2 regions of the Caballeronia sp. DA-9 genome follow, and region 2 is predicted to be linked to the other one. Evidence: riboswitches for the same ligand, from Rfam matches in the RefSeq annotation. Region 2 holds a riboswitch; the other holds the start of a gene.
What was found. A riboswitch is a leader RNA that binds a small molecule or an ion and turns the genes downstream of it on or off. The one in region 2 is predicted to bind fluoride.
Positions count from the first base shown of each region.

Region 1 (4,634 bases), on a different replicon from region 2:
CGGCACGAACGTAATGGTTGCCTGGAACGGCAGCCGCGAAGCGACCCGCGCGGTTCATGACGCCCTGCCGCTGCTCAAGCGCGCAAAAAAGACCACCATCGTGACGCTCAATGGACTGAAGGATGAACTCCCCGGCGAGCGGCTTCCCGGCGCCGATATTGCGCTGGTGCTGGCGCGGCACGGCGTGCAAGCCGATGTCCTGGATCTGGATGGCATCGACGACGTGCCGGCCGGCGACGTCCTGCTCTCGCGCTCGACCGACCTTGGTGCGGATCTCTTGGTGATGGGCGCCTACGGCCACGCCCGGTGGAGAGAACTGGTGATGGGCGGTGCAACGCGCACCATGCTGGCTTCCATGACGGTACCGGTCCTGATGTCGCACTGAATTCGAGGAGACCACTCATGTACAAACACATCCTTGTGCCAATCGACGGCAGCGAGACATCGGCTCGCGCATTGGACGCCGCGCTGTTGCTGGCGCGCGAAAACCACGCCGAGCTGAAGCCTGTCTATGTGATCGACGTGCCACCGACCCTGTACGCCGACCCCGCTTCCGATCCGTCGCACGCGCGCGATGTTTTCGTGAGAGAAGGTGCTCGCGTGATTGCAGAGGCCGTTGCCAGGATGCAAGGCGAGAGCGTGCAGGGCTCGCCTCAAGTGCTGGAAGTCGATCCTGTCGGCGACGACATCACACAGCAAATAAGCCGTGCGGCCAAGGCGTTCAACGCCGACCTCGTGGTAATGGGCACGCATGGACGCCGCGGCTGGCGGCGGCTCGTGCTTGGCAGCGTCGCCGAACGGTTCCTGCGCATGTCCAGTTGCCCCGTGCTGCTCGTCCCCTCGCACGCCGGCGAGCAAAAGGCGCCGCACATCCTGAGCGCGCCAGACATTGCCGGAGCATGGCTATGAACTACGCAACCATGCTCGTTCATATCGACGACAGCCTTTGCAGCGACGCGCGAGTTGACTTCGCCGTCGAACTTGCCCGCAAACACAATGCGCACCTGATCGGGCTTTATATCGTATGCCAGGACCTCCTGCGTCCGATGTTCAGGCCGGACGAAAGCCTGGACCTCGCGACCAATGAGAAGCAGGCTGCGCAACGGCTGGCCCGCGCACGCGATTACTTCACGGAGGCGGCGCGCCGCGCGGGAATCGCCTCGGAATGGCGCGCGCCGCCCGGGCCTGCTGTGGAGACCGCGATCCTGCACGCACGGCATGCCGACCTCCTGATTTACGGGCAGCGGGATCCGGCCGATCCGGCCGCTTATATCGCGAGGAATTTTCCGGACGATGTGCTACTGGAAAGCGGCCGGCCAATGATCCTGCTGCCGTACGCTGGAAATACGGAGCGCTTCGCCGGAACGGTGCTGATTGCGTGGGATGGCGGCCCGGCCGCCGCGCGCGCGGTAGCCGACGCCCTTCCCTTCCTCCGGCTTGCGAATTTCGTGGAAATTGCGGTTGTCGAGCAGCACAACCATGAGACCGTCGCGACGGGCATGGAGCTCGCCGCGTACCTCGAAAGACATCGGGTTCGCGCAGGTGTCCTGACCTTGCCCCGCGTGTCGGGCGTCAGCACGGGCGCGACGCTTCTCAACGCGTTGACCGATACTCACTCGGACCTGCTGGTGCTCGGAGCTTATGGTCACGCGAGGGTCCGGGAAATCGTGCTTGGCGGCGTCACCCGGACGATGCTGGAAAGCATGACCACGCCGGTGTTCATGTCGCATTGATTGCCAAAGGGCTTATGCGATCGTTCGATTATCCCGTCCGACAGGCACGCTCCGAAGCGCCCGCAAGCCGGGCGCTTTTTATGCGTTCGCGCGGCTAGTGCTCGCACGCGTCACCGGAAGAATTGTCGCGAACCATGAGCACCGGAACGTGACTCGAACGCAGGATCGTTTCCGCGACACTGCCAAGCAGATGCTGGCGCGCGATCCTGTGCCCGTGCGTGCCCATGGCAATCAGGTCCGCTCCGGCCGTCAGCGCCGCCTGCATGATTGCGGCCGGCACGCTCGCGCCGTGGGCGTCGATGACCCAGATGCGCGCAGGGACCTTGTGGAGCTTGCACAACTGGCGCGCGTGATCGAGACGTTGCCACGCGGCTTTTTGCGCGGCTTCATCGATGGCGTTCGTTTCGGTGATTCCCCGGGACGAATCGATGATGGGAACGGTCGCCACCATCAACGTCGCTTCGCTGGCCCGCGCGAGCCTAAGCGCTTCTTCCAGCGCCCGATGTGCGCTGCGGCTGCCGTCTAGGGCCGCGAGAATTCGTTTGTACACGGCAAGATCCCCCGATGTCATGCGCTTTAGTGTCTGCGCATAGGGCCGGACATCATTTGACTCATATCAAGCGGTGCGATCGGCGCAGGGACACAGGAGCTTGCTGGACTTTGGCGCATCGGGTGTCAAGGATTTGCCGCCATGCCGGGTTGTTCCCGGATCGGAAATTCATGGATTCCGTGCGTAGCTGCGGGTAAGTTTTCCGACTCTCGGGTCTTCAATTGAGGAACTTGGCGGACAGGACGCGAGCACAAAGAACTGCGTACATCGGTGTTGCGTTGCGCAAATTTTATCCGTAAAATCCGCGGTTCTGGAGATGGCATTCCTCCAAACAACCGCCGATCCTTCGGCTGATGATGCCTACGAGTTCCTGGGTGCAGGAGGTCGTAGGCCGTCCGTGCGACGCCCTGTCGCCCAGGTTTGATGTTCTTTCGAACCTGAAAATCATGAAACGTCTCAAGTCTGTCGAACAGATAGCCATGATGCCGTATCTCGCGCGCTGGCTGCTGCTTTCCTCCGTGCTGGGCGCCCTCGCCGGGTCTGCGTCCGCGCTTTTTCTCTTTGCACTGGACCGTACCACTAATACGCGGCTGGATCATCCATGGCTCATTTGGTTACTGCCGGTTGCGGGGTTCCTTACCGGCTGGATCTATCACCGCATTGGCAAGAGCGTCGAAGGTGGCAACAACCTGCTGATCGACGAGATTCACGATCCGCAGAAGATCGTGCCAAAGCGCATGGCGCCGCTCGTGCTGGTGGCCACTGTGGTCACGCACTTGTTCGGCGGCTCCGCGGGCCGCGAGGGCACTGCGGTCCAGATGGGCGGTGCGCTGGCCGACCGGGTCACGCATCTCTTCGATCTGGGTCGCGAGGACCGCCGGATTTTGCTGATGGCCGGCATCGCGGCGGGCTTTTCGTCGGTGTTCGGCACGCCTCTCGCGGGCGCGATCTTCGGCCTCGAGGTGCTTGCGATCGGCCGCCTGCGCTATGACGCGTTGCTCGCGTGTCTCGCGGCTTCAGTCGTGGCAGACGCCGTATGCCGTCTCTGGGGTATTCACCACACGATGTATGCGATCCCTTTCGTGCCGCCTGTCACGGTTCTCGGGTTTGGATCGGCGACCATCGCCGGTATTGCATTCGGTGTTGTGGGGATGCTCTTTGCCGACTCGACGCATGCGTTGTCCGCCCTAATCAAACGCAAGATATCCTATGCGCCCTTCCGGCCTGTCCTTGGCGGCGCGGTGGTCGCGATCCTCGCTACCGTTCTGAACGTTCCGCAGTACCTGGGTCTCGGGATACCGACCATCGTGCAGGCCTTCAACGGTCCGTTGCCGGTCTATGACTTTGCCGGCAAATTCGGTTTCACCGTGGTCACGCTTGCGTCAGGTTTCAAGGGTGGCGAGGTGACTCCGCTTTTCTATATCGGCGCAACACTTGGCAACGCGCTGGGTCACATCCTCGCGTTGCCCATACCTGTGCTTGCGGGGCTTGGCTTTGTCGCCGTGTTCGCTGGCGCGGCGAACACCCCGATCGCGTCGACGGTAATGGCAATCGAACTCTTTGGCCCTCAGATTGGCGTGTATGCGGCTCTCGCGTGCGTGGTCAGCTACCTCTTCTCTGGTCACACGGGAATCTACCGCGCGCAACGGGTCGGCCACGCAAAACATCCGCTCATTCCAGCCGGCATGCGACTGGCAGACATCCCGGCCTGGCGCCGCGCACGCCGCAAGGCCGCGACTGTCGCCGCACAACCCTGAACGCTTCGAAGACCTTACTGCTCAACGTCATGACTCAACTGATTTCGCTTCGCCTTTATTTTCACCATTCCGAAAGGGCTCGTCCGACACGCCTCTGGCATCGCGTATCGCGACCGAGCCTTGCCTCGCAATTACTTCGCCATGCGAAGGAAGCTGGGATCGAGCAGGCACTCCTGCATCGCGTCCATGCGGGATATTTGAAAGGAGACCGCCTGCATCACGAACACATCGAGATTGCGCATCACCGTTTCCCGCATTGCATAGAACTCATTGACCTGGATGCCAAAGTGCGTGATTTCTGGCGCACCCATGGCAAGGGGCTCGACAATGTCCGGGCGATTTTGCTGCCATGCGAATTGCCGGGACACGGGGCTTGATCAACGGCCGCGGAGGCCGAGTCGAAATAAAATCACCGACCACGCCGCGGCTGACAGGGATGTTCACGCTGCTGGCATTAGCGGTGCTGGTAATACAAGCCACGGCTTGGCTACTGTCCGCGCTGGTGAATTCAGCAGTTCAACCGTTGACGATGCATCAGAAGTTACCGATCCGAAGCCATTCAATGGCAGGATGCTCGCCGGGAACGGTTTGCGG
Region 1 is NZ_CP195132.1:681,969-686,602, forward strand. It holds gene ACRWA7_RS09275 (universal stress protein) at 1-385, shown strand, start outside; gene ACRWA7_RS09280 (universal stress protein) at 403-909, shown strand; gene ACRWA7_RS09285 (universal stress protein) at 906-1,733, shown strand; gene ACRWA7_RS09290 (universal stress protein) at 1,828-2,283, opposite strand; fluoride riboswitch at 2,587-2,653, shown strand; gene ACRWA7_RS09295 (voltage-gated chloride channel family protein) at 2,730-4,040, shown strand; gene ACRWA7_RS09300 (DUF190 domain-containing protein) at 4,070-4,417, shown strand.
Region 1: linked by a shared signal. The riboswitch ahead of ACRWA7_RS09295 (voltage-gated chloride channel family protein) and the one ahead of ACRWA7_RS33420 (voltage-gated chloride channel family protein) in region 2 are both predicted to bind fluoride.

Region 2 (4,634 bases):
GGTCCAGCACGTCGACCCTGATCATCGGCGGCCTGTTAGTCGGATTTGGTACGAGGGCGGCGAGCGGATGTACGAGTGGTCACGGCGTGTGCGGGCTTTCACGAGGGTCAATCCGCTCGTTCGTCGCAACGTCGACCTTTATGCTCGCGGGCTTTGCAACGGTATGGATGGTCCGGCACGGTTGAGGCGCATAGCATGCGAAAGGCAAGTTCGTTTTTACTCGGGGTTCTGTTTGGACTAGGGTTGATTATTTCAGGCATGGCCAATCCTGAAAAAGTGCTTGGTTTTCTCGATATATCTGGTCTGTGGGATCCGTCACTCGCGTTTGTAATGATCGGTGCAATCATCATTGCTTCCATCGGGTTTTATGCAAGTCGGCGCATTGATAGACCGCTCCTTGCAGGGTGGAAGCACTTTCCCACCAAACAACGGATTGACGGACAACTGCTCATTGGAAGCGCAATATTTGGCCTTGGATGGGGCGTGGCTGGATTTTGCCCGGGACCTGCAGTTGTTGCCGTTGGCGCCGCCAAGAGCGGGGCCATCATCTTTTTTGTCGCTATGCTTGTCGGCATGTTAATTTTTAAAATCGTAAATGCATGGCGAGAGCAAGCAAGCAAATCGAGAAGAGCGGTAAGCTGACGCACCCTGAAAACGTTGAATTCAAAAAAAGGCCCGGCTAGTGGCCGGGCCAAAGAGAGTGATCGGAAGCGAGCGCTATGGTACGTACGTCACCCGTACCAGCTGCGTAGCGCTGCCACCGATCGCTCGCGTGGTCGGTACAGGTTATTTGTCGACTGCAAACCCTCCTGCCATGGTAGATGCTACGACGCAGGATGACATGACTTTACTTAAGTCATCGTTGCAAGCGCCTCGGTTGATTGCTTGGAGCTCAGGAACGGCAATGGTCGGCGATCATGCTGATAGGTAAGTCCTTGCCATCTGCGCGAAGAACAGTCTCATCTCCGGTAATCAGCGCTGCAGTCCATGTGCCGTTATCGTGTTGTTCCCATTTGCCACAATCGTCGCCATCGATTTCGATCGACCCACGCATCCGCAAGGACGAGTCCGACGGATCGATGACTTCGGGATCGTTATGCAACAGGTTGATCTTCTTCATGGGTAAGCTCCGTTGATTCAAGATCGTATTTTCACTTGAGAAGCTTCGGCGATAACTAAGCGACGCAAAACCGACATTAATCGAGTCCCAAGCCGTGGTCGTCGATTACTTCGCATGGGAGCAGAAGCACGCGCGCCAATGCCAGTTGGTGCCGATGCGTCTTGCAGAATGCGCGCAGCGTAGCTTCCGTGTCGATAAGTTCAAAGCATTGCGGCAGATTGCGGTGCGAGTGCTCCACATGTCGGTGACGAATTCGCGTATCTCCGTGCAGATAGCCTGCATCGACGTGGTGCACCAGGGCCTGGTCGATGCCGTCTTTCTTTGCAAGATGGAGCAGGTGGTCCGCCAGTGACGGCCGGCTCAGGTGGTGCCACAACCGGCTATGAGCGACGCGCGCCGCGTGCGGAAAATAAAGACGGAGCACCATCACGTTTCTCTTGGCTGTCTGAGCGGTCGATGTCATTTGTTGTTCGTGTCGGCGGTTGATTTTTGTCGCCGAATCGCGGCGAGTTCGGATAGTCGGATACCGTGTGGCAGATCGGCATGTTTGCTGTGCTCGACGCGTTGGGCCCGGTAAATCCCCGTGTGTCCGGAGAACAAGTAGGCCACCACGCATGCAAGCCCTGCATACACGCCAATATCGACCCCGAATAGTTCGATGGCCATGACCGTGGAGGCGATAGGCGTGTTCGCGGCGCCGGCAAATACGGCGACGAAACCGAGCCCGGCGAGGACCGGAAAGGGCAGGGCCAGAACGTGAGAGAGCGCGTTGCCGAGCGTCGCGCCGATGTAAAAGAGTGGCGTAACCTCGCCCCCCTTGAAGCCCGACGCCAACGTGATCACGGTAAAGCCAAATTTTCCGACTGACGTGTAAAGGGGAAGCTGCCGGTAAAAAGCTTCCACGATTGTCGGTATGCCGAGCCCAAGAAACGGCGATGTTCCTGGTACCAACGAAGCAAGCGCGACGGCGATGCCACCCACGAACGGACGGGCCGGCGCGTACTTGACGATTCGCTTGATCAACCCCGACAGACGATGCGTTGCGTCGGCGAACAGCATCCCTGTGATCCCGAAAATCATCCCCGCCACGATCACGTATCCCAATCCGCTCAGGCTGACCGGTGGAATAAACGGGATCACATAAACCGTGTGATGAATTCCCCAGGCGCGTGTAACCAGATCGGCGGAAATTGACGCAATAAAGCAGCTGAGCAAGGCGTCGTATCGCAAACGTCCAATCGCCAGGACCTCGAGGCCGAACAGCGCGCCTGCGAGCGGGGTGCCGAACACTGACGAGAATCCTGCTGCGATGCCGCCCATCAGCAGTATCCGGCGGTCCTCGCGGCTAAGGCCGAAGCGATGTGTCACCTGATCGGCGAGTGCGCCGCCCATCTGCACAGCCGTGCCTTCGCGCCCCGCTGAGCCACCAAACAAATGAGTGATCACCGTTGCGATCAACACCAGCGGCGCCATGCGCTTTGGAACGATTTTCTTCGGATCGTGGATTTCGTCGATCAGCAGATTATTTCCGCCTTCGACACTGGTCCCGATCCGCAAATAAACCCAGCCGACACAAAAGCCGGCAACGGGCAGCAGCCCGATGAGCCAGGGGTTCGCCACACGAGTGTTTGTGGCGATATCGAGCGCCCAGAGAAAAAAGGCTGAGGCGCTTCCCGCCAAGGCACCGACGAGACCCGACAGCAAAAGCCAGCGCGCCACATACGGCAGCATTAGGAGCTGCTCGGGAAAGACGAAACGTTTCATGAATTTCCAAGCTTGAAGAACTCAAACCTGGGCGGCGAAAGCCGCGAGGGAAGTGCGCCGAACGCGCATGCCTACGGATTCCTGACCCAGGAACGCGTAGGCATCATTAGCTGCCTTAATTAGGCGACTCAACCATGTAAGTCAGCTACGTAACTAATCCAGCGGTTTGCGATGAGCTGCAGGAGGAATGCCATCTCCGTGAGCGCAATTGTAAAAGAATTCGGAGTGGGCTGTCGAGCGGGAATTCCGCACCGGGCGCGCTTCCTGCACTGCGGAGAGGGCCGTATACGCAGATTCAACGCCGGAGATACGAATGATACCAGCTGCGCTCGACAAGCGAATCCATTCCACATCGCCGCTCAACGCAGAGCCGGCACTCAAGCGCTTGATCGCCGGCATGCATACGACTCAAGACGACTTCTACGTTCGCAACCACGGCAATGTGCCGGTGATTGACGAGACGCTCCACCGGATTTCGGTCTCAGGCCGAGTAAGCCGTCCGATCAGCCTCTCACTGAACGATCTCAAAAGCCGCTTTGAGCGCGTTTCCGTCAGTGCGGTGATGCAATGCGCTGGAAACCGGCGTGCTGACCTGCTGTCGGTGAAACCCGTCTCGGGTGACCCATGGGCACCGGGGGCGATTGGCAATGCGGTTTGGACCGGCGTGAGGCTCAAGGACGTGCTTGAATCGGCCGGCATCATGTCCGGTGGAGAAATGCACGTGGTATTTGCAGCGTGCGACGACTGCGAAGCAGAAGGCAAACGCTTCCGCTATGGTGTGTCAATTCCGGCGAGCAAAGCGCTATCCGGCGATGTGCTGCTTGCCTACGAAATGAACGGCGAAGTGTTGAGCCCGGAGCATGGGTATCCATTGCGTGTGGTCGTTCCGGGTTACGCGGGCGTGCGCAGTCCGAAGTGGCTGGCATCGATCGAGGTGCGCGACAAACCCTCGGACAATCACATGCAGCAACGCGAGTACAAATTGTTCCCAGCTTCTGTCGCTGAAACCAGCGCGGACTGGGAGAATGGGACGACGATCAACGATATGCCGCTGAACTCGGCCATTTGCGAACCGAACGAAGGAGCGACATTGTGCGCAGGTCCTGTCCGGGTCGCCGGATACGCCGTGGCGACGGGCACATCGGTAGCGCGAGTAGAAGTGTCGTCAGATGACGGGATGACGTGGACGCAAGCCGCACTCAACGTCGAGCCTGGCACCCCGTGGAGCTGGACGCTCTGGACCGTCGAACTGACGCTGCCGAAGGGCACGCATGAACTCTCAGTGCGCGCATGGGACTCGGCCGGGCAAACTCAGGTATCGCAGGTAGCCGATGTATGGAATTTCAAAGGCTATCTAAGTACAGCGTGGCATCGGATTACCGTCACCGCACAATAACGGAGCTGAAGCGGGAGGGAAATGGTTCATCGAGTAGTTTGACGAAAGCCTCCGTGCGGGGCGCAAACAATCTGCCTATCGCCTAGACGTGCAGCGAATACTGGCCGGAAGAAACGCTCATTCGCGCTTTCAATGCTCGAAAGGTGGCTGGGTCCTCTTGCGATTCTATGCATGCCTCATGCGCTGTCCTCCCGTCGTCTGCTGGTTCCCAAATGCAGCGGTGGACGCAGTTGGAACGCTGACCGGGCAGCGTTAGGGCCGTGTCCCATTGCAACGATGCAAGCGGTAGTGGCCAAGACGTTTAACTTCGCGTCAAGTGGTAAACCCTTTGTTTGAAAATATCCTGGAATAAAC
Region 2 is NZ_CP195134.1:13,409-18,042, forward strand. It holds gene ACRWA7_RS33400 (YeeE/YedE family protein) at 1-185, shown strand, start outside; gene ACRWA7_RS33405 (DUF6691 family protein) at 196-642, shown strand; gene ACRWA7_RS33410 (hypothetical protein) at 893-1,120, opposite strand; gene ACRWA7_RS33415 (DUF190 domain-containing protein) at 1,197-1,583, opposite strand; gene ACRWA7_RS33420 (voltage-gated chloride channel family protein) at 1,580-2,884, opposite strand; fluoride riboswitch at 2,975-3,091, opposite strand; gene ACRWA7_RS33425 (molybdopterin-dependent oxidoreductase) at 3,198-4,280, shown strand.